One region of the Streptomyces sp. NPDC018610 genome, then DNA from elsewhere that is predicted to be linked to it. Evidence: riboswitches for the same ligand, from Rfam matches in the RefSeq annotation. Region 1 holds a riboswitch; each other region holds the start of a gene.
What was found. Region 1 has a riboswitch for thiamine pyrophosphate ahead of thiC (phosphomethylpyrimidine synthase ThiC). Riboswitches for the same ligand answer to the same signal wherever they lie in the genome.

Region 1 (10,341 bases):
GTACGCGTGGAGCTCGTGAACGACTGAGGGCCCGTCCGAGCGGACGTGTCACACGAAGACCACGCCGCCGGACAGGCCCTCAAGGACCGCGGGACCGCTCACGCCTCCTTGCGGAACGCCTCCGCCGCCTTCAGGAAGATGTCGTTCGCCTCGGTCTCCCCGATGGTCACTCGCACGCCCTCACCCGCGAACGGCCTGACGACCACACCCGCCTGCTCACACGCCTCGGCGAAGGCGACCGTGCGCTCCCCCAGCCGCAGCCACAGGAAGTTGGCGTGCGTCTCGGGCACGTTCCAGCCCTGCGCGCGCAGCGCGTCGACCACGCGCGTGCGCTCGCACACCAGCGAGCCGACCCGGCCCAACAGCTCGTCCTCGGCCCGCAGCGAGGCGATCGCCGCCTCCTGCGCCAGCTGGCTCACGCCGAACGGCACGGCCGTCTTGCGCAGCGCCGCCGCCACCGGCTCATGGGCGATCGCGAAGCCCACCCGCAGCCCGGCCAGGCCGTACGCCTTGGAGAATGTGCGCAGCACACAGACGTTGGGCCGGTCACGGTAGATGGCCACGCCGTCGGGCACCTCGGGGTCGCGGATGAACTCGCGGTAGGCCTCGTCGAGCACGACCAGCACGTCGCCGGGCACCCGGTCGAGGAAGCGCTCCAGCTCCGCCCGCCGCACCACCGTGCCCGTCGGGTTGTTGGGGTTACAGACGAAGATCAGCCGGGTGCGGTCGGTGATCGCGTCCGCCATCGCGTCCAGATCGTGCACCTCGCCCGGCGTCAGCGGCACCTTCACCGAGGTCGCCCCGCTGATCTGGGTGATGATCGGGTAGGCCTCGAAAGACCGCCAGGCGTAGATGACCTCGTCACCGGGGCCGCTGGTGGCCTGGATCAGCTGCTGGGCGACACCGACGGAACCGGTGCCGGTCGCCACGTGGGAGGCCGGAACACCGAAGCGCTCGGCCAGCTCCTCGATCAGCGCGGTGCACGCCATGTCCGGGTACCGGTTGAAGGAGCAGGCGGCCGCCGTCACGGTCTCCATGACACCCGGCAGCGGCGGGTAGGGGTTCTCGTTGGAGGACAGCTTGTACGCTGCCGGGCCACCGGCCGCTGCGGGCTTTCCCGGCTTGTAGGTGGGGATACCCTCCAGCTCGGCGCGCAGCTTCGGGTTCGTCTCGCTCACCGCAGTCCTCCTCGTGACCACACCGGCTTTCCAATACTGCACACCTTATGAGGATTGGCCGCCGGTGCGTATGGGTCGGCGGCCATCACTCCTGCCGGTTTCCGGCCTCGTCCGTCACACTGGCATCACAGGCACCACGGCACAAATGAGCGCGAATCGGGGGCGCATCGCACATATATCTATGCGCCGGTGGCTCGCGCCGTGGCGCGCGTCCCCCGTCAAGGTGAGTTGAGACCTCTTCGAGACCTCGGAAGCACGGCAGGCTCACACCTGCCACCGCATCACGTCCTGCGGCCAGATCGGTCAACCAGCTCTGTTTCGCAGGCCATTAATCGATCTTGATCATGCAGAAACGTGCCTGTCAACGCGTGCATATGCGTCCGCGCTACCCCACCGCATGAGCCCTACTATCGGCTCGCCATGACAGCAGCAGGGAAGCACCAGGTGAGCCGCGCGGAAACCTCACGCCGAGGCAGCCGGCCGGGCCGGGCGGGCATCAGAGACGTGGCCGCCGCCGCCGGAGTCTCCATCACGACCGTCTCCGACGCCCTCAACGGCAAGGGCAGACTCCCGGACGCCACCCGCCGCCATGTCCGCGAGGTGGCCGACCGGCTGGGGTACCGGCCCTCCGCCGCCGCCCGCACCCTCCGTACCGGCAAGTCCGGCCTCATCGGCCTGACCGTGACCACCTACGGGGATGAACCTTTCACCTTCACCGAGTTCGCGTACTTCGCCGAGATGGCCCGGGCCGCCACCTCGGCCGCGCTCGCCCGCGGCTACGCCCTCGTCATCCTGCCCGCGACCTCCCGCCACGACGTGTGGTCGAACGTCGCCCTGGACGGCACGGTCGTCATCGACCCCTCCGACCAGGACCCGGTGGTCAGCGAACTCGTCCGCCAGGGCTTACCCGTGGTCAGCGACGGCCGCCCGGTCGGCTCGCTGCCCGTCACCGCCTGGGTCGACAACGACCACGAGGCCGCCGTCCTGGGCATCCTCGACCACCTCGCCGAAGCCGGTGCCCGCCGCATCGGCCTGCTCACCGGCACCACGACCGACACGTACACCCATCTGTCGACCACCGCCTACCTGCACTGGTGCGAGCGCGTCGGCCAGGACCCGGTCTACGAGGCCTATCCCGCCCACGACCCGTGCGCCGGCGCCGTCGCCGCCGACCGGCTGCTGGCGCGCCCCGACCGGCCCGACGCCGTCTACGGACTGTTCGACCCGAACGGCACCGACCTGCTCGCCGCCGCCCGCCGCTACGGACTGCGGGTCCCCGAGGACCTGCTGCTGGTCTGCTGCAGCGAGTCCACCGTGTACGCCAGCACCGAGCCGCCCATCACCACGCTCTCCCTGAAGCCGCGCCGCATCGGCACGGCCGTCATCCAACTGCTCATCGACGCGATCGAGGGCGTCGAGTCGGACCACCCGGTCGAGCAGGTCATACCGACCGAGCTGATCGTGCGCACCTCGTCCCAGCGACGCCCGCCGCGCACGACGGTCAGCCCGCCACGCGCACCGGAGGAGCAGTAGGGACAGCCGGTCGCGGGACCGCCGAAGAGTGCCCAACCGGGGCGAAAGCCGCAGTGAACCTGAGTCCTGTTCCGATTCACCACCCCTGGGTCATCACATGGCGCGATCCGCATTCCTATGATGGGCCCACGACACCGCGGGCCGCTGCGACCAGGCAGTCCGAAGCGGTGCAGATGCGGCGCGATGGTGGAGGGGTCGATGACTCAGGGGGCCGGTCAGGGACCCGAGGTGGAGCGGACGGCGACGTTGCGTGACTTCCGAGTGCCCGCGTATGTGAACGAGACCGGTCCGTACGCCCACAGCCATGCGGCCGAGCCCGTGCCGCCGGCCGAGCCCGGCTACCCGGCTGCCGCGGAGGGCTACCCCGACGCGTACACGCCCACGGAGCGCGACCTGCCCGTCATCAACCGCGGCGACACACTCCAGGCGGGCACCGCGCCGACGCCCGCGCCGGCCGCCCAGCAGCCGGCCGCCGGTCCCGGCCCGCTGTTCGTCGTCGGCGACGTGCACGGCTACCTCGACGAGCTGGTCGCCGCCCTCCAGGAGCAGGGCCTCATCAACGCCGCGGGCCAGTGGTGCGCGGGGGCCGCACGGCTGTGGTTCCTCGGCGACTTCACCGACCGCGGCCCGGACGGCATCGGCGTCATCGACCTGGTGATGCGACTGTCCGCCGAGGCGGCCGCGGCCGGCGGCTACTGCAAGGCGCTCATGGGCAACCACGAGCTGCTGCTGCTCGGCGCCCGGCGGTTCGGAGACACGCCGGTCAACTCCGGCGCGGGCACCGCCACCTTCCAGGCGGCCTGGCTGCTCAACGGCGGTCAGAAGTCCGACATGGACCGCCTGCAGGACCACCACCTGCAGTGGATGGCCCGCCTCGACGCGGTCGAGGAGGTCGACGGCTATCTGCTCGTGCACTCCGACACCACCGCCTACCTCGACTACGGCCGCTCGATCGAAGAGGTCAACGACACCGTCCGCGAGGCGCTCACCCGCAACGACGCGGACGAGGTGTGGGACCTGTTCCGCAAGTTCACCAAGCGCTTCTCCTTCCGCGACGAGGGCGGCGCCGACGCCGTGCGCTCCCTGCTCGATACGTACGGCGGCACCCGCATCGTTCACGGCCACAGCCCGATTCCCTACCTGCTGGGCGAGGTCGGCTCCGAGGAGGGCGACGAGGCGGCCGGTCCGGTGGTGGAGGGACCCCACGTCTACGCCGACGGGCTCGCCATCGCGATGGACGGCGGCGTGACCATGGCCGGGAAGCTGCTGGTCCGGCAACTGCCGCTGGACAACTGACCGTTCCGCGTCCTGCCGTCGGGCCCCCGCCGACGGCCCAGGTCGGCACGCAATTTGTGGAAACCCCCTGTCACCTCGCGCCGTGACGGCTCTACCATCGGCTTATCCGTAGCAGGCTCCCCTCCGTTTCTGCCCGACGGCTCGTCGCCATGCGAGCCCCCAGCCCTACGGAGCATCGGGGGATGCACATGAACAGCGTTCCGCAGTACCTGCTGAGTGAGGACCGCCAGGAATTCGAGCGGATCCTCGATGAGGCGCTGCGCTCCGCCCCACACCGCCCGGAACTCGCCGCCATCGGACAGCGGCTCACCACCGAACAGCTGCGCACCATGGCTCTCGGCGCGACGGCCCTGATCACGGTGGCCGCCGCGACCGAGTACCAGCACTACGTGAAGATCCGTGAGGAACTGCGCCGGCCGACGGCCGTCCCGGCGACCTCGTCCGCCTCGTCGTCCGTCCTCGGTGCCGGCTCCGCGGAGCAGGGCACGGCCACGGCCGGGGCGGCCGCCGAGACGACCGGAGCGGGCGCGGGCGCCGTCGTCGCGGTCCTCGCCCCGGTCCTCGCGGGCATAGCGGCGACGGTCTTCCTCCTCGTCGGCTACCTCCTGAAGATGCTCGACCCGGCACCCGCGTTCGCCCAGACCATGATCACCGCCGGCTGGGTGTTCGGCGCCGTGACCGCGGCCGCGATCGTCGTCGCCGGCACCGCGCTGCTGCTCACCGCCCTGCGCAACCATCCCTCGCCCGAGCCCGGCGCCGGGCTCCACGAGGAGGTCGAGCAGGCCAGGGACGCATGGCGCGACGCGCTGCTCGAGCGCGGCATCCTGCCGTTCCTGCGCGATGCGCTCGCCGGTCCCTCCACCGCACCGCGCCGGAGGGACCGGGCGGAACCGGGCGACCGCATCCCACAACTCGGCTACGGCCGACCGGGCTTCAGCAGCCCCGACGACGGAGTCCCGAGCGCCCGGCCGCGCTACACCAGCCCCGACTTCACCAGCCCGGACTTCGGCGGCCCGGAGCACCAGCCGGAGTAGACGGGGCTGCGCCTCCCACTCCGCACTGCGCCATGGCGGCCGGCGACGCGGGCGGGGCGGCCCGAAGAGCCGCCCCGGCGGAACGACGGGGCCCCGGGTGCTTCAGGGGCCCCGACGCGACCGTACGGGACGGGCGGGACGGACGGGTCCTCGCGCTGCCGCCGGCCCGGCAGGGCCGGTCCGCACCGGCGGGTGCGGACGAGTTCCGTCCGAACCCGCCCGACCGCCACTCTTCAAGCGCCCCCGCCCGGCCGACGCCGTCATCGCCGCCGCGCCACCACCGCCGATCAGTCGGCCAGCGGCAGATACACCCGGTTCCCGCTCGCCGCGAACTCCTTCGACTTCTGCAGCATCCCCTCGGCGATCTCCTCGGCGGACGAACCCGCCGCCGCGCTACCGCCGAACCGCTCGGTGATGCTTTGACTGATCTTCATCGAGCAGAACTTCGGCCCGCACATCGAGCAGAAGTGCGCCGTCTTGGCGGGCTCCGCCGGAAGCGTCTCGTCGTGGAACTCCCGTGCCGTGTCCGGGTCGAGGGCCAGGTTGAACTGGTCCTCCCACCGGAACTCGAAGCGGGCGTCGGACAGTGCGTCGTCCCACTCCTGCGCCCCCGGGTGCCCCTTGGCGAGGTCGGCCGCATGGGCGGCGATCTTGTAGGTGATCACGCCGGTCTTGACGTCGTCCCGGTTGGGCAGGCCCAGGTGCTCCTTGGGCGTGACGTAGCAGAGCATGGCCGTGCCCCACCACGCGATCATCGCGGCGCCGATGCCCGAGGTGATGTGGTCGTACGCCGGAGCGACGTCCGTCGTCAGCGGGCCGAGCGTATAGAACGGAGCCTCATCGCAGATCTCCTGCTGAAGGTCGATGTTCTCCTTGATCTTGTGCATCGGGACATGTCCCGGGCCCTCGATCATGGTCTGTACGTGGTAACGCTTCGCGATCGTGTTGAGTTCCCCGAGCGTGCGCAGCTCCGCGAACTGCGCCTCGTCGTTGGCGTCCGCGATCGAACCGGGCCTGAGGCCGTCCCCGAGGGAGTACGTCACGTCGTAGGCGGCGAGGATCTCGCAGAGTTCCTCGAAGTTCTCGTACAGGAACGATTCCTTGTGGTGCGCGAGGCACCAGGCCGCCATGATCGAGCCGCCGCGCGAGACGATGCCGGTCTTGCGGTTGGCGGTCAGCGGCACGTACGCCAGGCGCACGCCGGCGTGGACGGTCATGTAGTCCACGCCCTGCTCGGCCTGCTCGATGACCGTGTCCTTGTAGATCTCCCAGGTCAGTTCCTCGGCCCTGCCGTCGACCTTCTCCAGGGCCTGGTAGAGCGGCACCGTCCCGATGGGAACGGGGGAGTTGCGCAGCACCCACTCCCGCGTGGTGTGGATGTTGCGGCCGGTGGAGAGGTCCATGACCGTGTCGGCGCCCCAGCGGGTCGCCCAGGTCATCTTCTCGACCTCCTCCTCGATGGAGGACGTCACCGCGGAGTTGCCGATGTTGGCGTTGACCTTCACCAGGAATCGCTTGCCGATGATCATCGGCTCGATCTCCGGATGGTTGACGTTGGCCGGCAGCACCGCGCGGCCCGCCGCGATCTCCTCGCGGACGACCTCGGGATCGACGTTCTCCCGGACCGCCACGAACTCCATCTCCGGCGTGATCTCCCCGCGGCGCGCGTAGGCGAGCTGCGTCACCGCGCCACCGTCGCGCCCGCGGCGCGGCTGACGCGGCCGGCCCGGGAACACCGCGTCGAGGTTGCGCAGACCGCCGCGCGGCGAGGTGTGCTTGATGCCGTCGTCCTCGGGACGGACGGGGCGGCCCGCGTACTCCTCGGTGTCACCGCGGGCGATGATCCAGTTCTCCCGCAGCGGCGACAGCCCCCTGCGGACGTCCGTCTCGACGAGTGGATCGGTGTATGGGCCCGATGTGTCGTACAACGTGACCGACTGACCGTTGGTGAGGTGCACTTGACGGACCGGCACCCGGAGGTCGGGGCGCGAGCCCTCGACGTACCCCTTGTGCCAGCCGATGGACTTCCCGGCCTCCCCGTGGGGAGCGTTCCGCTCCCCGTCGCTGGACAGCTGCGTGGAGGCAGGCGTGCGTGCGTCCTTGTTGGTCATGAGACCTACTCCCTACGCCGGCATTACCCGGTAACAGGTTCGGCGGTCGACGCAGCGGCTCCCGTCCGTCGGTGTCCCCCGTGGAACATCGCTCGTTCCACGTGAAACACCGCGAGACGAAGGTCAGCGCCCTCTCAGCCCGGTGCTCCGAGCTCCCGCGTGTGCAAAGGTGCCCCCACGCTAGCGCCATTTGTGGCGCGGTGAACAGGGGGCCTCCGCCGTACTTGCGATGATCGGGCGGTGACCACGACACACCAGTTCCCCCATCCGCCGCCCGAACCGGGGCGCGGGACCGCCGACGGACACGGGCAGGAATCCGGGCACGCGCCTGGTCACGGGCATGCGCACGGTCACAGTCACGGCCCCGCCGCCCCCGTCTCGAAGCACCTGCGCAAGGTCATCGCGGCGATCCTGATCCCGTTCGCCGCAGCGGTGCTCGTCGGCCTCACCGTGCTCTGGCCCGGCGGCACGCCCTCCCACCAGCGCACCGGCGTCGGTTTCGACCGGCAGACCCAGCAGGCCACGGTCACTCAGGTGGCGGCGGTGAGCTGCAGGACGGTGAACACCTCCGGGGACACGCCGACCGGCGACACCTCCACCGCCGAGGGCGCCTCCGCCCAGGCGCAGGCGTCGGGCACCTGCAGGAAGGCCACGATCCGCGTCGACACCGGCAAGGACGAGGGGCGTACGTTCACCGAGATCGTGCGGCCCGACCAGCCCCGGCAGTTGCACCAGGGCCAGAAGGTGGTGGTCGCCTACGAACCCTCCGCTCCGAAGGAGCTGCAGTACTCGGTCACCGACGTCAACCGGCGTCTCCCGGTGGCGTTGCTCGCCGGTGTCTTCGCACTCGCCGTCGTGGTCGTCGGGCGAATGCGGGGCGTCATGGCACTGGTCGCGCTGGCCATCAGCTTCCTGGTGCTGAGGTTCTTCGTCCTGCCCGCGATCCTGGAGGGATCGAACCCGCTGGTGGTGGCCGTGGTCGGGTCGAGCGCGATCATGCTGATCGCGCTGTACATGTGTCATGGCCTCTCCGCCCGGACATCGGTGGCGGTGCTCGGCACCCTGATCTCCCTGGTGCTGATCGGCCTCCTGGGCTCGCTGTTCATCGGCTGGGCCGCGCTCACCGGCAACACGGACGACAACACCGGTCTGATCCATGGCCTGTATCCGTCCATCGACATGAGCGGACTGCTGCTGGCCGGCGTCATCATCGGCTCGCTCGGCGTCCTCGACGACGTGACGGTCACGCAGACCTCGGCCGTCTGGGAGCTGCACGAGGCCAACCCGGCGATGGGCCCGCGAGGGCTGTACCGGGCGGGCATCCGCATCGGGCGCGACCACATCGCGTCCGTCGTCAACACCCTCGTCCTCGCCTACGCGGGCGCCGCGCTGCCGCTGCTGCTGCTCTTCTCCATCGCGCAGAGCAGTATGGGGACCGTCGCCAACAGCGAGCTCGTGGCGGAGGAGATCGTCCGTACGCTGGTGGGCTCGATCGGGCTGGTCGCCTCGGTGCCGGTCACCACGGCGCTCGCCGCGCTCGTGGTCTCGGCCGACCGTCCGGGGCAGGCCCGGGCCGTGGCGGCCGCCGGTGGTCCCGCTCCGGCACGCGGTGGCAGGGGCAGGCGCCGCAAGCGGTGACCGGGGGGCGGCATCGTCGTCCTCACCACCGGCGCACGCGGTACGACGTCCGTCACCGCACACGCCTGCTGCCGAAACGCTTCAGCCCGCGCTCTGCTCCTCCGCGAGGATGCGGTCCAGCGCCTCGTCGAGGTGGGCGTCGAAGTCGGCCAGAGCGCCTTCCTGGCCGAGTGGGACGAGCTTGTCCGTACGGTCGAGGAACGCCACCAGCGGTGCCGTGGAGGAGCGGAACAGCGCCCGGTCCGGCCCGACCTGGAGACGGATCAGCACCTCGCTGAGGGAGTCGGTGTCGGCGGGCGAGATCCGCACGTCGCCGTCCCCGCACGGCGCCCCCACTCCGTCGATCAGCAGCTCGCGGCCGAACGCCCATGTCACCGGGGCGTCGCCGGGCAAATGGAAGGTCAGCCGCACGGCATAGGGATCGCAGGTCTCGTACCGCAGCTCCACCGGAATGCGGAAGGAGAGCTCCTCGGACACGAGAAAGCTCATCAAGACCTCTGCCTGTACGGACTCGCGCATCGCTACCCCGTCATCTGCTGCCGTCGACTGGCCGGGAATCATCCAAGTGACACTTGAGGCATCTTGCTGAACGTACACGCCGGATCACAAGGAGTGAGTTTTCAGATACTGATAGCGAGCGCGAGAGAGCCCGCACTCCGCCCCACCTCGTGCTGCAGCTGCCGCGCGGCGGACAACAATCGGTCGGCCTGGTGTGCGGGCAGCGACAGGGCCACGGTGACAGCCGCCGTACCCACGGTGATGGGAACAGCCGCACAGACCGTGCCCAGCGCGTACTCCTGTCGCTCCGTCACCGGCTGCATGCGCCCCACCCGCTCGACACGCCGCAGCAGCGTGGGTGCGTCACGCACCGTGTACGGGGTGAGGGAACGTACGGGATGGCGGTCGAGGTGGTCGCGGCGGGCGTCCTCGTCCAGCTGGGAGAGCAGGCACTGCCCGATCGCGTGCGCGTGCCCGGTCTCCCGGAAGCTGGCCCACTCCTCGACGGCGGGGGAGCCCGGTGCGTCGGACACGCACAGGACGTCGATCTCGCCGTCCCGGTACATCGCGTAGTACAGCGGCGCACCGATCGAATCCCGCCATTGTCCGAGCGCGTCGGCGATCGTGCTGCGACGTTTCTGCGCCGCCCCGCTGCTGCTCAGCCGCTCGGCCGCCACGCCGAGGAAGAACAGGCCCTTGTCTCGGTGCAGATAGCCCTCGTGGACCAGGGTCCGCAGCAGGTGATAGGCCGTGGGCAGGGCAATGCCGGTCTCGCGCGCCAACTGCTTGGCGGTGGCGCCGTGCTCATGCCCGGCGACGGTCTCCAGCAGGCGCATCGCGCGCTGCACGGATCCGATGAGCGTCTGTGCCGTCCGCGCCGGCGGTTGCTCGGGCACCCTGGGGCGAGTCCGTTCCACCGCGGGCGCGGAGCGCGGCTGCGCCGGCAGCGCCATGGAGGGGGACGGCGCCCGGGGCACGGGCGGTGCGGGCCGTTCTGCGGGTGCGGTGTCAACCGTGGCCAAGGGTCACTCCCAGAGCGCGTGGGGGCAGCCC
Region 2 (10,341 bases), on a different contig from region 1:
GTGCCTTCGACGACCTCGACGGGCACACCTGGGAGGTCATGTGGATGGACCCGGCGGCGGTGCGGGGCTGACCCGGACGGATTCGTTCCGGCCCGGGCGGTTCCCGCCCGGGCGGGCCGATTCGCCCCCGCCGCCCGGATCGGGCCGGTTCACAACGCGCTCAAACGTCGTGGCGGTTAATGAACGGGCAAAGTCAACGACCGCGCGGGACAGGCGCGTTGACACTTCTGACCGAGCGCCTATAGATGTGGGCCTCCTGGGGGTGCCGGGGCACTGCCCGTCGTCACCCGGTCGCCCCACCACCCCCTTCACCCCCCGCAACCGCACATCCCGTGAAGGGCAAAGTGGCCATCTTGTCGATATCCCGTCGTACCGTACGTCCCCTGCGCGTCCTGGGCGTCGCCACCGCGTCCGCCGCGCTCGCACTGGGCGCGGCGGGCCACGCGCTCGCCTGCGACATCAGCGAGTTCTCCGCCGAAGCCAAGTGCGAGGGCGGCAAGGGCGTCATCGCCGTCACCGACAAGGACGCCTTCGGCACCCCGGCCGTCATCACCGTCTTCCTGGAGAACAACGGCGCCGACGCGAAGCGGATCGGCACGCCCCGGTCGGTGAAGGGCACCGCCCAAGGCGCCGTCGTCTCCTTCGCCGAGAACTGGCAGCCGAACGCCGAGTACCGCATCCACGTCAAGGCCGGCGGCAAGCTGGTCGACGCGGACATCAAGCCGAACCTCAAGACCCCGTCGGCCGCCTGCGCGCCCACCACCCCGAGCGCGCCCGCCACGCCGTCCGAGCCGGCCACTCCCTCGAAGCCGGCGACCCCGGCCCAGTCGGCGCCGGCGACCTCCGCGGCGCCCTCGGCGCCCGCCGCACAGACGCCGGCCCCCTCGCAGAGCAGCACCGCCCCGGCGGGCACCGTGAACAACGCCCCCTCGCCCGCGGCCGGTGACTCCAACCTCGCCGAGACCGGCGCGAGCTCCGACACCGGCCTGATCGCCGGCATCGCGATCGCCCTGGTCGTCCTCGGCGGCGGCGCCGTCTTCCTCGGCCTGCGCCGGCGCGGGGCCAACAGCGGTCGCTGACGCCCTCGTCCGCACCTTCCCTCCGCGGCCCGTCCCCGAACCCGGGGACGGGCCGCGGCCGTCGGCGGCGGTCGCGGGCTCAGCCCAGCAGCACGACGTCGGCCGGGTCGAACTCCACCCCGACCTCGTCACCGACCTCCGGCGCCGAGCGCAGCGCACAGGCCGCCTCCAGAGGCGGCGCGTCCGGGGGCTGGAGGCGGACGGCGACATGGGTGCCCCGGAAGGTGCGGGCGGCGACCGTGCAGCGCAGGCCCTCGTCGGCCGGGACGAGCCGCACTCCGGCCGGCCGGACCAGCAGCGTGCGGGCGCCCTCGGCGGAGTCCTCGGGGACGGGCACCTTGCCCCACGGCGTGACCGCCACCCCGCCGTCCACGCCCGCCTCGACGACGTTCTCGAAACCGAGGAAGCGGGCGACGAAGGCGTCCGCCGGCCGCTGCCACACCTCCAGCGGGGTCCCGGACTGGGCGATCTCGCCGTCGCGCATCACCACGACCCGGTCGGCGAGCGCGAAGGCCTCGCCCTGGTCGTGCGTGACGGCGAGCACCGTGGTCCCCAACCGGCCGAACAGCTCGCGCAGTTCGACCACGAGCCGCTCGCGCAGCGTGCGGTCGAGCTGGCCGAGCGGCTCGTCCAGCATCAGCAGCCGGGGCCGGGGGGCCAGCGCGCGGGCGAGCGCGACCCGCTGCTGCTCGCCGCCGGAGAGCGCGGCCACGGCTCGTCCGCCCGCTCCCGGCAGCCCGACCAGCTCCAGCAACTCCTCGACGCGTGCGGCCCGTTCATCCTTCGCGGTGCCGTGCATGCGCAGCCCGAAACCGACGTTGCCGGCCACGTCGCGCTGCGGGAAGAGCTGGTGGTCCTGGAACATCAGCCCGACCTCGCGCCGGTGCACCGGCACCGTCGCCTGGTCCCGGCCCTCCAGCAGCACCCGCCCGGCGTCCAGCGGCTGCAGCCCGGCCACGGCTCGCAGCAGCGTCGACTTGCCGCTCCCGCTGGGCCCGAGCACGCACACGATCTCGTGCTCGGCGACCGCCAGGTCCACGGCGTCCAGCACCGCCCGCCCGCCGAAGCGGACGGTGGCGGATTCCAGCCTCAGCAGCATCAGAACTCCCCGCTCCGGTCCGTGCCCCGCAGCCGCTCCAGGAGCAACAGGGCGACGGCGCACACCACCATCAGAATCGTCGACAGGGCCATCGCCTGACCGTAGTTGAGGTCGCCGGGGCGGCTGAGCAGCCGTGCCACCGCGACCGGGAGGGTCGGGTTGTCGGGCCGTGCGATGAACACGGTGGCCCCGAACTCGCCGAGCGAGACCGCGAAGGCGAAACCCGCGGCGACCAGCAGCGCCCGCCGCACCATCGGCAGGTCCACCTCCCGCCACACCCGCCAGGGCGACGCCCCGAGCACCGCCGCCGCCTCCCGCAGCCGTACGTCCACCGCGCGCAGCACGGGCAGCATGGTCCGTACGACGAAGGGCACCCCGACCAGGGCCTGCGCGAGCGGGACCAGGATCCAGGACTGCCGGAGGTCGAGCGGCGGCTCGTCCAGGGCGATCAGGAAGCCGAAACCGACGGTCACCGCGGAGACGCCGAGCGGCAGCATCAGCAGCGCGTCGAAGCCCCGTACGAGCCGCCCGGAGTCCCGGCGGGTGAGCGCGGCGGCGGCCAGGGAGCCGATGACGACGGCGATGGCGGTGGCCGCGGCGGCGTAGGACAGTGAGGTGCCGACGGCGTCGATCGGTGCGACGAGGAAGGTGCCGCCGTCGGCGTCGCTCAGCGCCCGGTAGTAGCCGAAGCCGGGTGCGGTGAGCGAGCGTTGCACGAGCACGGCCAGCGGCAGCAGGAGCAGCAGGGCCACGGTGGCGAGCACTCCGGCGAGCAGGGCCCACTGGCCCGCGCCGCGCGGCCGGCGGGCGGTCAGGGAGGAGTCGACCAGCTTCAGCGAGGTCTCCCGGTGCCGCACGGTCCAGGCGTGCACGGCGAGGACGGCGCCCACCGCGAGGAACTGGACGACGGTGAGGACGGCGGCGGTCGACAGGTCGAAGATCTCGGAGGTCTGCCGGTAGATCTCCACTTCGAGGGTGGAGAAGGCGGGCCCGCCGAGGATCTGCACGATGCCGAAGGAGGTGAAGGTGAAGAGGAACACCATGAGCGCGGCGGCCGCCAGGGCGGGGGCCAGCGCGGGCAGGGTGACCTTGCGCCAGGCGGTCAGCGGTGAGGCGCCGAGCATCCGGGCCGCCTCCTCCTGCCGTGGGTCGAGCTGCGCCCACAGGCCGCCCACCGTGCGGACGACGACGGCGTAGTTGAAGAAGATGTGGGCGAGGAGGATCGCCCACACGGTGGTGTCCAGGCGCACCCCCCACAGTTCGTCGAGGAGGCCGCCGTGCCCGACGAGGGCGAGGAAGGCGGTGCCGACGACGACGGTGGGCAGCACGAACGGCACGGTGACCACGGCGCGCAGCACCTGACGGCCGGGGAAGGCGAAGCGGGCCAGCACGTAGGCGCCGGGCAGCGCGATCAGCAGGGTGAGCGCGGTGGAGGCGAGCGCCTGCCAGGTGGTGAACCACAGCACGTGCCGGATGCCGGGGTCGGCGAGCACGTCCGCGAACCGGCCGAAGTGCCAGGCGCCGTCGGCCCGCAGGCCGCGCCGGACGATCGCCACCACGGGGTAGGCGAAGAACACCGCGAAGAACGCGACGGGCAGGGCCATCAGGCCGAGCCGCGCCGCGTTCCCCGAGCGGCGGCGTCGCCCGCCGCCTACTTCACTACGAGCGAGGTCCACGACTTGACCCACTGGTCACGGTTGGCGGCGATCTTCTCCGGGGCCATGGTCTCGGGGTCCTTGGCCTGGGGGCCGTACCGGGTGAACTCCGGCGGCACCTGGGCGGCCTCGCGCACCGGGTAGACGAACATGTTCAGCGGCATGTCGTCCTGGAACTCCTTGGTGAGGAGGAAGTCGAGGAAGGCCTTGCCGCCCTTGGTGTTGCGGGCGTTGCCGAGCAGTCCCGCGTACTCGACCTGCCGGAAGCAGGTGCCCTGGACGACGCCGGTCGGCGCGGTCTTCGGCTGGGGCTTGGCGTAGATGACCTCGGCGGGCGGCGAGGAGGCGTAGGAGACGACGAGCGGGCGGTCGCCGCCCGCCTTCCTGCCGCCGGCGGATCCGGAGAACTCCTGGTCGTAGGCCTGTTCCCAGCCGGAGACGACCTTGACGCCGTTGGCCTTCAGCTTCCTCCAGTACGCCTGCCAACCGGTGTCGCCGTACTTGGCGGCGGTGCCGAGCAGGAAGCCGAGGCCGGGCGAGGAGGCGGCGGCGTCCTCGGTGACGAGGAGGTTCTTGTAGCGCGGCTCGGCCAGGTCGTCGAGGGAGGCCGGCGGGGCCAGTTCGTGGTCGGCGAAGTACTTCTTGTCGTAGTTGACGCAGATGTCGCCGGTGTCGATCGGAGTCACCCGGTGCTTGGCCTGGTCGACCCGGTACTGCGGCAGGACCAGTTCGGAGCCCTTCGGCTGGTAGGGCTGGAACAGGCCGTTGTCCAGGGCGCGGGACAGCAGGGTGTTGTCGACGCCGAAGAAGACGTCGCCCTGCGGGTGGTCCTTGGTGAGAATGGCCTTGTTGACGGCCTGCCCTGCGTCGCCGTCCATGAGGACCTTGACCTTGTAGCCGGAGGACTTCTCGAAGTCCGCGATGACGCTCTTGGACGCCTTCCACGAGTCGTGGCTGACCAGGGTCACGGTCTTGGAGTCCGCGGCGCTCGTGTCGCCGCCCGACGATCCGCACGCGGACAGCGTGACCAGTCCCAGCCCGACCGCGGCCGCGACGAACGTCTTGGTGTGCACTGGACTTTCCTCCTGGGGGTGGGCCAGGAAGAGACGCGGCCCTGCCCGGGCATTCCGTGGGATGCCCGGGCAGGACGCAACAGCTCGAGTGATGACCGAACTTCCTACCCAGAATGACCCGGGCGAGGTTCAGAGGGTCTGCGGCCGGTGCCGCACTCTCAGCGCTGTGGCGCTCCCCTGTCGGAATATGAAGATGTGTGTACGGCCCCAGACTACCGCCCGGCCGCCGGCGACCGCCCACGGCCCACGACGGCGGTCCCGCCGCGGGCCCCGGCGGTCTACCGCTCGGTGGCGGCCAGCTGGCCGCAGGCGCCGTCGATCTCCTGGCCGCGGGTGTCCCGGATGGTCACCGGCACCCCGTGCGCGGCGATCGCCTCGACGAACGCCTTCTCGTCCTCGGGCCGCGAGGCGGTCCACTTGGAGCCGGGGGTCGGGTTGAGCGGGATGCAGTTGACGTGCACCGGCCTGCCCTTGAGGAGACGGCCGAGCCGGTCGCCGCGCCAGGCCTGGTCGTTGATGTCGCGGATCAGCGCGTACTCGATGGAGAGCCGGCGCCCGGACTTCGCCGCGTACTCGAAGCCGGCGTCCAGCACCTCCCGCACCTTCCACCGCGTGTTGACGGGGACGAGGGTGTCGCGCAGCTCGTCGTCCGGGGCGTGCAGGGAGATCGCGAGCCGGCACTTGAAGCCCTCGTCGGCGAACCGGTGGATCGCGGGGACCAGGCCCACCGTCGAGACGGTGATGCCGCGCTGCGACAGGCCGAGCCCGTCGGGCTCGGGGTCGGTGAGGGCGCGGACGGCGCCGACGACGCGCTTGTAGTTGGCGAGCGGCTCGCCCATGCCCATGAACACGATGTTGGACAGCCGCGCCGGGCCGCCCGGCACCTCGCCGTCGCGCAGGGCGCGCATGCCGTCGACGATCTGGTGCACGATCTCGGCGGTCGACAGGTTGCGGTCCAGGCCCGCCTGCCCGGTGGCGCAGAACGGGCAGTTCATGCCGCAGCCCGCCTGCGAGCTGATGCACATGGTCACCCGGTCCGGGTAGCGCATGAGCACCGACTCGACGAGCGTCCCGTCGAACAGCCGCCACAGCGTCTTGCGGGTGGTGCCGGCGTCGGTCGACAGGTGCCGCACGACCGTCATCAGGTCGGGCAGCAGCGCCTCGCGCAGTTTCTCCCGCGAGCCGGCCGGGATGTCGGTCCACTGCTCGGGGTCGTGCGCGTACCGCGCGAAGTAGTGCTGCGAGAGCTGCTTGGCACGGAACGGCTTCTCGCCGATCGCGGCGACGGCCTCCTTGCGCTCGGCAGGCGACAGATCGGCAAGGTGCCGCGGCGGCTTCTTGGCTCCGCGCGGGGCGACGAAAGTGAGTTCTCCGGGCTTGGGCATGGTGGTACCAGTGTCGCAGATCGACTTGGGTGACCTGGGGGCGTCGGTCGTCGGGCCGGCGCCGAGGGGCCCGGACCGGCGCCGCGGCCGTCACGCGGTGGCGTGGGCCCGCCTCTTCCGGCGCGGCCGCTCGTGGGGGTCGCCTCGGCAGGTCCGGGGCCGTGGCCCGTGTCGGTCGTGTCCGGCGTGGTCGTTACCGGGGCCGGGACGGGGGGACGTTGGTACGTTGGGCGGTGCTCCGCGGTCGGCCGTGCCCGGGGTGGGCCGGGGGTGGCCGCCGGGGCCCAGGCGCGGCGAAAGGGGGAAGCGGTGGTCGACGGGGACGGCGACGTGTTCGCCGAAGGGGAGCGGCTGAACCGACGGAAGCGGGACGCCGAACGGAGCCGGCGGGAGGACGTGGAGGCCGGGGAGGCGGCGGTCTCCGCGTTCACGGAGAGGTTCCACGCGTTCGCCCGGTCCAGTGCGCGCAAGCTGGAGGAGGCCGGTGTGCCGCTGTCGGCGGTCCCCTGGGAGGCCCGGCGGCCCGTCGAGCCCCCGCCCCGCTCCTGGCTGGCGCGCAAGCTCTGGACCCCCGAGCCTCCCGAGCGTGTGGCCACGCACCACGCCTGGAGGCTGTGCCGGCTCTGGGCCGGCGGTGACCGGTACAGCGGCATCGGGCGCCATGTGACGTGGGGAGGCGTCTGGGACCGCGGGGACAAGCAGGGCGAGTGGACCGGGTATCCCATCCTCCTGCTGGACCGCCACGGCAACGTGACGGTGGGCCTCTCCGCGAAATTCGCGCCGTCCCTGGGCGAGGGAGCGCCGTACCGCGATTACCTCTACTGGCCGTCGCCGCCCCCCGAGCACGGCGCGCCGCCCGTCGGTGAACGCCTCTCCCGCGTCTCGCCCCAGGACCTGGTGCATTTCATGGGCGAGACCCGGTTCGTGTCCCAGTGGACCGAGGCCGGCACCCAAGCGTACCAGGAAGAGACCGATTCCGTGGAGGAACTGAACGCGGAGGCGGCGGCCTCCTGCCTCGAACGGATGGCGGCGGGAGTCCTCCACATGATCGACGAGCACACCGCCCGAGTCGTCCGGGAGCGGGAAGCCAACCCGTGGCGCCGTCTCGACCAGTGACCACGAACCCGGCCGTACGCGGGAGGAGCCCCCACCCCGGCCGGGGTGGGGGCTCCTCCCGCGTACGCGGCCCGAAGGGTCAGGCAGAGCCGACGAAGAGCACCAGCAGCAGCCAGGCCACCGGCGCGGTGGGCAGCAGCGAGTCGAGGCGGTCCATGATGCCGCCGTGACCCGGGAGCAGGGTGCCCATGTCCTTGATGCCCAGGTCGCGCTTGATCATGGACTCGCCGAGGTCGCCGAGGGTGGCGCTGGCGGCGACGGCGAGGCCGAGGAGCAGGCCCTGCCACCAGAGGCCGTCGTCGATCAGGAACTGCATGCACAGCGCACCGGCGACCATGGCGAAGGCGACGGCGCCGAACAGCCCCTCGCGGGTCTTGCCCGGGCTGATGCGCGGGGCGAGCTTGTGCTTGCCGAAGCGCCAGCCGACCGCGTACGCGCCCGTGTCGCTGACCACCGTGAGGATCAGGAAGGTCAGGACGCGCAGCGGACCGTCGTCCGCGGTGAGCATCATCGCCACGAACGTGGCCAGGAAGGGCACGTAGAAGACGGCGAAGACACCCGCCGTGACGTCCCTGAGGTAGCCCTCGGGCGGCTGTGTCATCCGCCAGACCAGGACCGCGAGCGTGGTCAGGGCCATCGCCACCCAGGCGCCCTCGGCGTCGCGCACGTACCCGGCGACCACCATGGCGGCGCCGCCGACGGCCAGGGGCACGAGCGGCGCCTTGATCTCCTTGCGCTCCTGGAGCCGCGACGTCAGCTCCCACAGGCCGACCACGACCGCGACCGCGATCACGCCGACGAAGACGGCCTTGACGATGAACAGGGACGCGATGATCACCACGCCGAGCCCGAGGCCGACTCCTATGGCAGCGCCCAGGTCCCGGCCCGCGCTCTTCTTCTGCGGGGCGGGCGCCGGCTGCGGGGCGTCGGGCATGGGCTCCGGATTCTGCGACACCGCCTGGTGGGCGGGCGGCGTCTGCGGCGTGTCGTAGGGCCGCGGCTGCGGCGCTTCGTACGGCTGCGGCTGTATCTCGTACGGCTGCGGGTGCGGCTGTATGCCGTACGACTGCGGCTGCCGCGTCTCGTACGGCTGCCGCGTGTCGTACGACTGCGGCTGCGGGGGCTGGGTGCCGTGGGGCTGCGGGGCCTGGTCCCGGAACAAGGGGCCGCCCGTCCGGGCGGCCCCCCGGTCGTCATCCTGGTTTCCGCCGTGTGCGGGCACCTCGGGCACGATGGGCATGGGGCGGGTCTGCTGGGCGCCCTGCTGCGCATCGTACGCGGGGCCCGTGGGGGCGACGGCCCCCGGGGCGGACCCCTGGGCGGGGGACCCGTCCGCGGGTCCCCAGTACCCGGCCGGCTGCGGCGCTCCCCAGGAAGAGTCGTTCATCAGACCTCGAGCAGCTCCGACTCCTTGTGCTTCAGGAGCTCGTCCACCTGCGCGACGTACTTCGCGGTGGTGTCGTCGAGCTCCTTCTCCGCACGGCGGCCCTCGTCCTCGCCGACCTCGCCGTCCTTGATCAGCTTGTCGATCGCGTCCTTGGCCTTGCGGCGCACCGAGCGGATGGAGACCTTGGCGTCCTCACCCTTGCCCTTGGCGACCTTGATGTACTCGCGGCGGCGCTCCTCGGTCAGCTCGGGGAACACCACACGGATGATGTTGCCGTCGTTGCTCGGGTTGACGCCCAGGTCGGAGTCCCGGATCGCCTGCTCGATGTTGCGCAGCGCGGTCTTGTCGAACGGGGTCACGACCGCCATCCGCGGCTCCGGCACGGAGAACGAAGCCAGCTGGTTGATCGGCGTCGGCGCCCCGTAGTAGTCGGCCACGATCTTGTTGAACATCGCCGGGTGCGCACGGCCGGTGCGGATCGCGGCGAAGTCCTCCTTGGCGACCACGACGGCCTTCTCCATCTTCTCCTCGGCCTCGAGGAGGGTCTCTTCGATCACCACTTGCTCCTGCGTGTCTTGAGTAGGCCCGGCTGCGGTTCCTCGTCGGGGCCGACGGCCGGCTGCGTCGCGTCTTCTTCCTGCACGGTTCCCGACCGGCAGGCCATTGTCCATCCCCCGGTCCGGGTCCGTCCCGCCCGTCCCCCGGACAGGTGTCGCGCCCGGGACGGGTCTCGTGCCCCCGGACGGGGTGTCGTGCCGTGGACGAGGTGAGTCGTCCGGTCGACGGGTCCCCGTCGGGTCGGGTCAGCCCCGACCGGCCTGGTCACCCACAAGCGTGCCGATCTTCTCACCCTTGACGGCGCGGGCGATATTGCCCTCCTTCAGGAGCTCGAAGACGACGATCGGGAGCCGGTTGTCGCGGCAGAGCGTGATCGCCGTGGCGTCGGCGACCTTCAGGTCGCGGGTGATGACCTCGCCGTAGCCGAGGGCGTCGAACTTCACCGCGTCCGGGTTGGTCTTCGGGTCGGAGTCGTAGACCCCGTCCACGCCGTTCTTGCCCATGAGCAGCGCCTCGGCGTCGATCTCCAGGGCGCGCTGGGCGGCGGTGGTGTCGGTGGAGAAGTACGGCATGCCCATACCGGCGCCGAAGATGACCACGCGGCCCTTCTCCAGGTGGCGCACGGCGCGCAGCGGGATGTACGGCTCGGCGACCTGGCCCATGGTGATGGCGGTCTGGACCCGGCTGTCGATGCCTTCCTTCTCGATGAAGTCCTGCAGGGCGAGGCAGTTCATCACGGTGCCGAGCATGCCCATGTAGTCCGAGCGGGCGCGGTCCATGCCGCGCTGCTGGAGCTCGGCGCCGCGGAAGAAGTTGCCGCCGCCGATCACGATCGCGATCTGCGCGCCGTCCCGGACGACGGCCGCGATCTCGCGGGCGATGGCGTGCACCACGTCCGGGTCGACGCCCAGACCCCCGCCGCCGGAGAAGGCCTCTCCGGACAGCTTCAGCAGAAACCGGCCGGTCACTTTGCCGTCGTCGCTCTTCTG
Region 3 (10,341 bases), on a different contig from region 1:
GACCGCCCAACCGGCCGCGAACCCGCGGCGGAAGGACAGCGTCACGTACGTCTGCCCGACCGCGAACGCGGCCGTGCCGAGGCCGATGACCAGAACCGACGGGATCAGCACACCGAGCACGACGCACAGGAAGCCCGCGAAGGCCAGCAGCCGCCAGCGCAGCCGCGCCTTGTACTGCAGCAGCACCTCGCCGAGCAGCCACAGCGCGACGACGCCGAACGCGATGTAGAGGACCGTCCAGCCCATGTACGCCCCTCTCCCAGTGACCGCTCCGCAGTGTGTCGTACGCGGGTACGGCCGGTCTAGGCCCGCGGTGGGTGGTGCAGGCCCAGGTTCTCGTAGATTTCCAGGGTCGCCGTGGAGTTGTTGAGCGTGATGAAGTGCAGTCCGGGCACTCCTTCGGCCAGCAGCCGCGCGCAGAACTCGGTGGCGAACTCGATCCCCATGGAGCGTACCGCCGCCGGATCGTCCTTGGCTGTGAGGATCCGCTCTTTCAGGGCGTCGGGAATGACGGCGTTGCTCAGCTGGGGCAGCCGTTCCAGCATCTTGACGCTGGTGACCGGCATGACCTCGGGGATGACCGGGGTCTCGCAGCCCGCGGCGGCGACGCGGTCGCGCAGCCGGAGGTAGGACTCCGGCTGGAAGAACATCTGGGTGATGGCGTAGTCGGCGCCGGCGCGGCACTTGTCGACGAAGCGCGCGACGTCCGAGTCCCAGTCCGCCGAGCGCGGGTGCATCTCGGGGAAGGCCGCCACGCCGACGCAGAAGTCGCCCGACTCCTTGATGAGACGGACGAGTTCGGCGGCGTAGGTCAGCCCGCGCGGGTGCGGGACCCACTCGCCCATCGGGTCGCCGGGCGGGTCGCCGCGCACGGCGAGCATGTTGCGGATCCCGGCGTCGGCGTACTGGCCGATGATGTTGCGCAGTTCGGCGATCGAGTGGTTGACGGCGGTGAGGTGCGCGACCGGCGTCAGCGTGGTGTCGGCGGCGATCTGCTCGGTCGCCCGGACCGTGCCCGCGCGGGTGGAACCGCCGGCCCCGTACGTCACGGAGACGAAGTCGGGGGCGACCGCCTCCACCCTGCGCAGCGCGTTCCACAGGTTGCGCTCGCCCTTCTCCGTCTTCGGCGCCCAGAACTCGAAGGAGAACGTGCTCTTGCCGGTGGCGAGCATGTCGCGCACGGTGCGAGCGCGGTCAGTCCTGGTGGATGCGGTTCCGAGGGCCATACTCGCAGGTTATCCACAGGGCGGCGGTCCCCCAACCGAACCCCGGAAATTTGACCGAATTGCCCCTTTCTCGTCCACCCATCGGACACGTGACCCCGAAATACGCCCCGGACACCCCATCGCCCGTCCGAATAGCGAGACACATTCGGGAGTAGAGCGACCGGAGCGACCGGAGCGAGATCACAGCAGGTCAGAGCACGCCGCGAACGGCATCGGAGCGGATCCGGCTATCCCGCCTGCCGCAGTCGCTCGGCGAACTCCGCCGCCGCCGCGCCGGGGTCGTCGGCCTCGGTGATCGCCCGGACCACGACGACCCGCCGGGCGCCCGCGTCGAGGACCTCGTCGAGGTTGCCGAGGTCGATGCCGCCGATGGCGAACCAGGGACGGTCGGTGCCGAGGGAGGCGGTGTGGCGGACGAGGCCGAGGCCGGGCGCGTGGCGGCCGGGCTTGGTCGGGGTGGGCCAGCAGGGGCCCGTGCAGAAGTAGTCCACGCCGTCCTGCGCCGCCGCGGCCTCCGCCTCCGCCTCGGAGTGCGTGGAGCGGCCGATCAGGACGCCGTCGCCGAGTATCGCGCGGGCCGCCGGGACGGGCAGGTCGCCCTGCCCGAGGTGGAGCACGTCCGCGCGGGCGGCGTGCGCGACGTCCGCGCGGTCGTTGACCGCGAACAGCTTGCCGTGGCGGGCGCAGGCGTCGGCGAACACCTTCAGGTGCTCCAGCTCCTCCCCCGCCTCCATGCCCTTGTCCCGCAGCTGCACGATGTCGACTCCGCCGGCCAGCACCGCGTCGAGGAACTCGGGCAGATCGCCCCGCTCCCTGCGGGCGTCCGTGCACAGGTACAGGCGCGCGTCGGCGAGCCGGTCACGAGCGGCGGCCGCGGAGGTGTCGATGGCGGCGTCGGACATACGTGGGTCCCCCCGTTCGTCGATGCGGCGCGCCCCCGCTCCGCTGTGGACGCGGTACGGCGGCACGCCGCTGTGGATGCGGTGCGCTCACGCGCCGCTGTCGGTGCGGCGGCGGCGCCCACGGCCTACGGAGACCGCGGTCGCCGTTCACCGCTGGTGCAGTGTGCCGACCCTACGGCGGTCGGCGCGGGGCCGGAGCCCCGCCCCGGGAACGGCCCGGCACAGGGGCCCGGCCGCTCAGGGCCGCTCGTCCGGATCACGCCGGACTCGCCCGCCCCGGCCCGGGCGGACGAAGGACCCGAGGGCGGCGTGGCTTCAGACGGCCAGAGCCTGGGCGCGTCGCTTCACCTCCGTGCCGCGGTTCTCACTCAGGGCCTGCGCGGGGGTGCCGGGCAGGGTCGGGTCGGGGGTGAACAGCCACTCGATCATCTCTTCGACCGTGAAGCCGTCGTCCCGCAGCAGCGTCAGGGTCCCCGTCAGGCCCTTGACGACCTTGTCGCCGTCGATGAAGGCGGCAGGCACGTGCAGGGCCCGGTTCTCACCCCGGCGTACGGCGATGAGCTGGCCCTCCTTGACCAGCTGCCGCACCCGTGTCACCTCGACGTCGAGCATTTCGGCGATGTCGGGCAGGGTGAGCCAGGCGGGGACGAGAGCATCAATCTTGGCGTCAATCTCGGTCACGGGACCAAGCGTGCCATCTGCCACCGACAGTCCCAAGTCAGCCCCGCCCACCTGGGAGGACGGCGCGCGGCACGGCGCCCTACGCGGTGGCCGCCTTCAGCGGTCTGGCCGGGTCCGCCAGCAGCCCGGGATCCATCGCCGTGCCGGCCTCGATCAGCCGCCGGCCCTGCGCGAGATCGCGCGGTCGGCCGACCGCCAGCAGAGCGACCAGCCGGTCCCCGCGCAGCCAGCAGACGGTCCACGCGGGCCCGGCGGGCTCGCCGCGCCACAGCAGCGTGTCGTCCGGGGTGTGGTGGCCGGCGTACTGCACGAAGCGGCCGAACTGCTCGGACCAGAAGTACGGCACCGGGTCGTAGGCCGCCGGCGCCGGGCCGACCACGTTGGCGGCGACCGTGCGCGGACCCTGCAGCGCGTTGTCCCAGTGGTGGACCAGCAGCCGCTCGCCGTACCGCCCCGAGGGGAAGGAGGCGCAGTCGCCGACGGCGTACACGTCCGGGACGGAGGTGCGCAGGTGGTCGTCGGCCAGGACCTCGCCGTGCTCGCCCAGCCCGACGCCGGAGCCGGCCAGCCACGCCGTCGCCGGGCGCGCCCCGATGCCGACGACGACGGCGCCGGCGGGCAGCCGCGAGCCGTCGTCGAGCACCACCGCGCCCGGCTCGACGCGCGCCACGCGCGCGCGGGTGCGCAGTTCGGTGCCGCTGTCGGCGTACCAGGCGGTCATCGGCGCGGCCACCTCGGCCGGCACCGCCCCCGCCAGCGGCCGGTCCGCGGCCTCCACCACCGTCACGGCGCAGCCGGCCTCGCGGGCGGCGGTGGCGAACTCCGCGCCGATCCAGCCGGCGCCGACGACCACCACGTCGTGCTGCTCGGCGAGGACGGGCCGCAGTCGTTCGGCGTCGTCCAGGGTCCGCAGCAGGTGGACGCCGGGGACGCCCTCGGAGCCCGGGAGGCGAATCGGTTCGGCACCGGTGGCGAGCACGAGGACGTCGTAGGGCACCGGCCCGTCGGAGGTGTCGAGCACATGTTCCTCGGGGCGGATCGCCAGCGCCTCACGGCCGAGCCGCAGTTCGATGCCGAGCGCCTCGAAGTCGACGTCGAAGGCGGATCCCTCGGCCTTGCCGAGCAGGACGGCCTTGGACAGCGGCGGCCGGTCGTAGGGCTGGTGGGGCTCGGCGCCGATCAGTACGACGGCGCCGGTGAAGCCCTGCTCGCGCAGGGCGACCGCGGTCTGCACGCCGGCCATGCCCGCGCCCACGACGACCACGCGCCGCGGCTGTGCCGTGCCCTGTTCCTGCGTCTGGTCGCTCACCTGATCACCTTAGACAACTGACGAGCCGTCAGTCAGCGGGCGTGCGCCGTGACCTGCCGCACAACCGCTGTCAGGCGATCTGCTCCACCACGCTCGTCCCGCTGCCCGGCCGCGACTCCCACTCCCAGGACTCCTCCAACCGGACGCGCCCGTCGGGGAGTTCGACCACGGACGACACGCAGTGCCCGGAGGCGGTGGTGCCGTCGCGGCGGAGCTGGACGTATCGGAAGTCGAGCCGGTCGCCTTCCCGGATACCCACCAAATGGCCGCGTACGACATCGCCGCCGGCGTACTCGGCCCAGATCTGCCCGTCCTTCTCGTGGTACGTGAAGCGGGTCAGCGTGCCCACCTGACCCGGGGCCTGGTCGGCGACGGGGGCGAGGACCAGACCGTCCAGTGAGCGTGGCATCGAAAAAGACTCCCTCGAAAGTGGCGCTGGTAGGCTACAAGCACTCGCGGGAGCCCGGACGCACCGGGCTGAGAGGGAGGCTGGCGGCCTCCGACCGTACGAACCTGATCCGGGTCATGCCGGCGAAGGGAGGGGCTGGACGCCCATGTCGTTGCCACGCACGTCAGACGTCCTCGTCATCGGGGGCGGAATCATCGGACTCGTGACGGCCTGGCGCGCGGCGCAGCGCGGGCTCGCCACGGCCGTGGTGGACCCCGAGCCGGGCGGCGGGGCCGCGCAGGTCGCGGCCGGGATGCTGGCCGCCGTCACCGAACTGCACTACGGCGAGCAGACGCTGCTCGGACTCAACCTGGCCTCGGCGCGCCGCTATCCGGACTTCGCCGCGGAACTGACCGAGGCGACCGGACACGACCTCGGCTACCGCCGGTGCGGGACGCTCGCCGTGGCGCTGGACGCCGACGACCGCGCCCATCTGCGCGAACTGCACGCCCTGCAACAGCAGTCGGGCCTGGACTCGGAGTGGCTGTCCGGGCGGGAGTGCCGGCGGCTGGAGCCTATGCTCGCGCCGGGGGTGCGCGGCGGGCTGCGGGTGGACGGTGACCACCAGATCGACCCGCGGCGGCTGGCCGGCGCCCTGGTGACCGCCTGCGAGCGGGCGGGCGTGGTCTTCCACCGCGCCTGGGCCGAGCGGCTCACCGTCGAGCGGGACCGGGCCGCGGGCTGTGTGCTGCGCGACGGCACGGCGCTCGCCGCCGGGCAGGTGGTGCTGGCGGCCGGCAGCCTCAGCGGCGAGCTGGCCGGGGTGCCGGACGAGGTGCTGCCGCCGGTGCGGCCGGTCAAGGGCCAGGTGCTGCGGCTGACGGTGCCCCGGCGGTACGCGCCGTTCCTGAGCCGCACGGTGCGCGCGGTGGTGCGCGGCAGCCACCTGTACCTGGTGCCGCGGGTCAGCGGCGAGCTGGTCGTCGGGGCCACCAGCGAGGAGCTGGGCTGGGACACGACGGTGACGGCCGGCGGCGTGTACGAACTGCTGCGTGACGCGCACGAGCTGGTGCCCGGCATCACCGAGCTGCCGCTGACCGAGACCCGGGCCGGACTGCGCCCCGGCTCCCCGGACAACGCGCCGCTGCTCGGCCCCACCGAGCTGCCCGGACTGCTGCTGGCCACCGGGCACTACCGCAACGGCGTGCTGCTCACACCGGTCACCGGCGACGCCATGGCGCAGGTCCTGACCACCGGCGAACTGCCGGAAGAGGCCCGTCCCTTCACCCCGCGACGCTTCGCCGCCGCCTTCCTCACGGAGCAGCCCGCGTGAACATCTCCGTCAACGGCGAGCCCCGCCGTATCGCGCCCGGCACGGCGCTCGACGCCGTCGTGCAGGCCCTGACCGCGGCGCCCTCCGGGGTGGCCGCCGCCCTCAACGAGACCGTCGTCCCGCGCACCCGCTGGTCGTCCACGACGCTGGCCGAGGGCGACCGCGTCGAGGTCCTGACCGCCGTCCAGGGAGGCTGACCATGGCTGACGACCCCTTCGTCCTCGGCGGTACGTCCTTCACGTCCCGCCTGATCATGGGCACCGGCGGCGCGCCGAGCCTCGACGTGCTGGAGCGGGCCCTGGTGGCGTCCGGCACGGAGCTGACCACGGTGGCCATGCGCCGGGTCGACGCGTCGGTGCACGGTTCGGTGCTGTCGGTGCTGCGCAGGCTGGGCATCGCGGTGCTGCCCAACACGGCGGGCTGCTTCACCGCCGGCGAGGCGGTGCTCACGGCGCGCCTGGCGCGGGAGGCGCTGGGCACCGATCTGGTCAAGCTGGAGGTCATCGCCGACGAGCGGACCTTGCTGCCGGACCCGATCGAGCTGCTGGACGCGGCGGAGACGCTGGTCGACGACGGCTTCACGGTGCTGCCGTACACCAACGACGACCCGGTGCTGGCCCGCAAGCTGGAGGACGTGGGCTGCGCGGCGATCATGCCGCTGGGCTCGCCGATCGGCTCCGGGCTCGGGATCCGCAACCCGCACAACTTCCAGCTGATCGTGGAGCACGCGCGCGTGCCGGTGATCCTGGACGCGGGCGCCGGCACCGCCTCGGACGTGACCCTGGCGATGGAGCTGGGGTGCGCGGGCGTGATGCTCGCCTCGGCGGTGACCCGGGCGCAGGAGCCGGTGCGGATGGCCGAGGCGATGCGGCACGCGGCGGCGGCGGGCCGACTGGCCCGGCTGGCCGGGCGCATCCCGAAGCGCCACTTCGCCGAGGCGTCCTCGCCCACCGAGGGCCTGGCCCGCCTGGACCCGGAGCGCCCGGCCTTCTAGGACCTGCCCGGCCCCCCGAGGGAAGCCCCGGAGGGGCCGGGCGCCCGCCCGGCCCCGGGGCGACCGGCTCACCGGCACCTGTCCGCTCCCAGTGGGCGCCCCGGTGGCGCCCAGGCGCCTTCAGGCACGCGAGAAGCGTCACAGGACGGCTTCAGTCCCGTCGTGGAGTGCGGCCGGAAGGGGTGTGTGTCCGTGGCGGCTCGTAGACTCCAGTGCGTGGATACGACCCTTCAGGACCCTCTCGTCGGGCAGGTGCTCGACGGCCGCTATCGCGTCGACGCGCGGATCGCCGTCGGCGGGATGGCCACGGTCTACCGGGCCCTGGACACCCGCCTGGACCGGGTCCTCGCACTCAAGGTGATGCACCCCACGCTCGCCGCCGACGCCTCCTTCGTGGAGCGGTTCATCCGGGAGGCCAAGTCGGTGGCCCGTCTGGACCACCCGAACGTCGTACAGGTATTCGATCAGGGGACGGACGGGTCGTACGTCTACCTGGCCATGGAGTACGTCGCCGGCTGCACCCTGCGGGACGTGCTGCGCGAGCGCGGGGCGCTCCAGCCGCGGGCCGCGCTGGACATCCTGGAGCCGGTGCTCGCCGCGCTGGGCGCCGCCCACCGCGCGGGATTCGTGCACCGGGACATGAAGCCGGAGAACGTCCTGATAGGGGACGACGGCCGGGTCAAGGTCGCCGACTTCGGGCTGGTGCGGTCCGTGGACACGGTGACGAACACCACCGGCGCCGTCCTCGGCACCGTCTCCTACCTCGCCCCGGAGCAGATCGACAACGGCACCGCCGACCCCCGGGTCGACGTGTACGCGTGCGGTGTCGTCCTCTACGAGATGCTGACCGGCGCCAAGCCGCACCAGGGCGAGAGCCCCGCCCAGGTGCTCTACCGGCATCTGCACGAGGACGTGCCCGCCCCCTCGGCCGCCGTGCCGGGACTGCCGCCCGAGCTGGATGGGCTGGTCGCGGCGGCCACCGTCCGCGACCCGCGCACGCGCCCGCACGACGCGGTGGCGCTGCTGGCGCTGGTGCGCGGGGCCCGCTCGGCGCTGAACGCCGACCAGCTCGACGCGCTGCCGCCGCAGGCCCGCACCGGCGAGCACGACAACGCCGACGACCGCACCAGCGTGATCCCGCGCTCGCTGACGGTGCCGCGCCCGCTGCCCGTCGACGGGGACGGCGAGGACGACCGCGGGGCCGTGCACCGCACCAGCCGTCTGGAGTTCCCCCCGGCCCCGCCGGGGCCCGGGCCGCGCGGAGGCGGCGGCCGACGGCCCCGGCGGGGGCTGCTCACGCTGGTCGCCGCCGTCCTGCTGGTCCTCGGCGTCGGCGGCGGCGTCTGGTACATCAACTCCGGCCAGTTCACGAAGGTGCCGCCGGTGCTGGGCAAGACCGAGGCGCAGGCCAGGACCCGGCTGGACCAGGCCGGCCTCAAGGTGAAGCGGGTCAAGCACTCCTACAGCGACACGGTCGCGCGCGGCACGGTGATCAGCACCGACCCCGGGGCCGGTGACCGGATCCGCGGCCACGACTCGGTGACGCTGACCCTCTCCGACGGCCCCGAGACCGTGCGGGTGCCCGACCTGAAGGGCTTCGCGCTGGACAAGGCGCGCGAGCGGCTGAAGAAGGAGGGGCTGGAGCCGGGCATGGTGAGCCGGGCGTTCAGCGAGGACATCGCCAAGGACGCGGTGATCAGCACCGACCCCGGGGCGGGCACCGACCGGCACGCCGGCTCGGCGATCGCGCTCGTCGTCAGCAAGGGCCGCCCGGTGGACGTGCCGGACGTGACCGGTGAGGACCTGGACCAGGCGAGGTCCGATCTGGAGGACGCGGGGCTGACGGTGAAGGTCGCCGCCGCGCGGGTCAACTCCGAGTTCGACGCGGGCCAGGTCGCCCGGCAGTCCCCGGCGGCCGACGGCAAGGCCGCCGAGGGTGACACGGTCACGCTGACGCTGTCCAAGGGCCCGGAGACGGTCGAGGTGCCGGACGTGACCGGCGACAGCGTCGACGACGCCAAGCAGACCCTGGAGGACGCCGGCTTCAAGGTCGACGAGGACCGCGGGCTGCTCGGGCTGTTCGGCGACACCGTCAAGCGGCAGTCGGTGCGGGGCGGCGACCGCGCGCCCAAGGGCTCGACGATCACGATCACCATCCGGTGAGGCGGGCGGTCGTCCGCCACCGGGCGACCGGCCGCCCGCGCCCCACCCCGCGCACGGCCCGCCGTCCGCCGTCCCGCGCACGGTCCGCCGCCCCCAGGACTGCCTGCGCACCACGGCTCACCCGCCGTCCTCCAGGTGACGTGTCCGACGAGACCGGGATCACCACGGCGGCCGGCCGGCGGCCGCCGGGCGCGTGACACCCTGAAGAGGTGAACAGCCAGCTCTCCCCCGCCCCGCCCCTCTCCCCCGGCCGCACCCGCAACCCGGTGGGCGGTCATGTCCCCGTCGCGGGCGGGCTGAACTCCGTCGGTCTGTCCTACGCCCGTGAGCTGGCGGCCGAGACCGTGCAGGTGTTCGTCGCCAATCCGCGCGGCTGGGCCACCCCCCAGGGCAACGCCCGGCAGGACGAGGCGTTCCGGGCGGCCTGCGCCGAGGAGTCGATCCCGGCGTACGTGCACGCGCCGTACCTGATCAACTTCGGTTCGCACACCGAGGCGACCGTCGAGCGCTCGGTCCACTCGCTCAGGCACTCGCTGCGGCGTGGCCGGGAGATCGGCGCGCTGGGCGTGGTCGTGCACACCGGGAGCGCGACCGGCGGCCGGGACCGGGCGGTGGCGTTGCGGCAGGTGCGCGAGCACATGCTGCCGCTGCTCGACGAGCTGACCCACGACGACGATCCGTGTCTGCTCCTGGAGTCGACGGCCGGCCAGGGCTCCTCCCTGTGCTCGCGGACCTGGGACTTCGGGCCGTACTTCGAGGCGCTGGACGCCCATCCCAAGCTGGGCGTGTGCCTGGACACCTGCCACATCTTCGCCGCCGGGCACGACCTGGCCGGCCCGCACGGCATGCACCAGACCCTCGACCTGCTCGTGGAGACCGTCGGCCCGGGCCGGCTGAGGCTGATCCACGCCAACGACTCCAAGGACGTGGCCGGCGCGCACAAGGACCGGCACGAGAACATCGGCGCCGGACACATCGGCGAGGACCCGTTCCGCGCGCTGATGACCCACCCGGCCACCGAGGGCGTCCCGCTGGTCATCGAGACCCCCGGCGGCAAGCAGGGCCACGCGGCCGACGTGGAACGCCTGAAGAAGCTCAGGGACGGCTGACCCCCGGGGAGGAACCGGGACGGCTGACCCCCGAAGGAGATCGGAGGCGGCTGCGGAACGGGCCCGCCCCGGGGTCCTCGGCCGGCCCCCCGGCCGACCCGGCCGCGGGGCCGGACGTCACAGCTCCGGCCCGTCCCCCGGTTCCTCCTGGTAGGAGTAGCGCTGTTCCTTCCACGGGTCGCCGATGTTGTGGTAGCCGCGCTCCTCCCAGAAACCGCGCCGGTCGGCGGTCATGT

Region 2: it holds a riboswitch for thiamine pyrophosphate, as region 1 does, so the genes downstream of both, ACH5A8_RS29160 (thiamine ABC transporter substrate binding subunit) here and thiC (phosphomethylpyrimidine synthase ThiC) in region 1, are expected to answer to the same signal.
Region 3: it holds a riboswitch for thiamine pyrophosphate, as region 1 does, so the genes downstream of both, thiO (glycine oxidase ThiO) here and thiC (phosphomethylpyrimidine synthase ThiC) in region 1, are expected to answer to the same signal.

Annotation. Positions count from the first base shown of each region.
Region 1 is NZ_JBISAL010000003.1:470,366-480,706, reverse strand. It holds gene ACH5A8_RS11575 (cyclophilin-like fold protein) at 1-27, shown strand, start outside; gene hisC (histidinol-phosphate transaminase) at 99-1,178, opposite strand; gene ACH5A8_RS11565 (LacI family DNA-binding transcriptional regulator) at 1,599-2,711, shown strand; gene ACH5A8_RS11560 (metallophosphoesterase) at 2,895-4,007, shown strand; gene ACH5A8_RS11555 (hypothetical protein) at 4,190-5,041, shown strand; gene thiC (phosphomethylpyrimidine synthase ThiC) at 5,329-7,152, opposite strand; TPP riboswitch at 7,145-7,321, opposite strand; gene ACH5A8_RS11545 (YibE/F family protein) at 7,393-8,790, shown strand; gene ACH5A8_RS11540 (SsgA family sporulation/cell division regulator) at 8,872-9,309, opposite strand; gene ACH5A8_RS11535 (IclR family transcriptional regulator) at 9,411-10,241, opposite strand.
Region 2 is NZ_JBISAL010000012.1:213,579-223,919, reverse strand. It holds gene ACH5A8_RS29180 (VOC family protein) at 1-71, shown strand, start outside; gene ACH5A8_RS29175 (LAETG motif-containing sortase-dependent surface protein) at 354-1,079, shown strand; gene ACH5A8_RS29170 (ABC transporter ATP-binding protein) at 1,159-2,178, opposite strand; gene ACH5A8_RS29165 (ABC transporter permease) at 2,178-3,854, opposite strand; gene ACH5A8_RS29160 (thiamine ABC transporter substrate binding subunit) at 3,830-4,906, opposite strand; TPP riboswitch at 4,990-5,095, opposite strand; gene rlmN (23S rRNA (adenine(2503)-C(2))-methyltransferase RlmN) at 5,185-6,291, opposite strand; gene ACH5A8_RS29150 (hypothetical protein) at 6,601-7,407, shown strand; gene ACH5A8_RS29145 (phosphatidate cytidylyltransferase) at 7,487-8,794, opposite strand; gene frr (ribosome recycling factor) at 8,794-9,351, opposite strand; gene pyrH (UMP kinase) at 9,598-10,341, opposite strand, start outside.
Region 3 is NZ_JBISAL010000001.1:308,599-318,939, forward strand. It holds gene ACH5A8_RS01365 (hypothetical protein) at 1-246, opposite strand, end outside; gene metF (methylenetetrahydrofolate reductase [NAD(P)H]) at 303-1,226, opposite strand; gene thiE (thiamine phosphate synthase) at 1,454-2,128, opposite strand; gene ACH5A8_RS01380 (Rv2175c family DNA-binding protein) at 2,444-2,809, opposite strand; gene ACH5A8_RS01385 (NAD(P)/FAD-dependent oxidoreductase) at 2,889-4,118, opposite strand; gene ACH5A8_RS01390 (hypothetical protein) at 4,189-4,527, opposite strand; TPP riboswitch at 4,564-4,675, shown strand; gene thiO (glycine oxidase ThiO) at 4,673-5,839, shown strand; gene thiS (sulfur carrier protein ThiS) at 5,836-6,036, shown strand; gene ACH5A8_RS01405 (thiazole synthase) at 6,039-6,833, shown strand; gene pknB (Stk1 family PASTA domain-containing Ser/Thr kinase) at 7,050-8,996, shown strand; gene ACH5A8_RS01415 (deoxyribonuclease IV) at 9,206-10,105, shown strand; gene ACH5A8_RS01420 (sulfite oxidase-like oxidoreductase) at 10,223-10,341, opposite strand, start outside.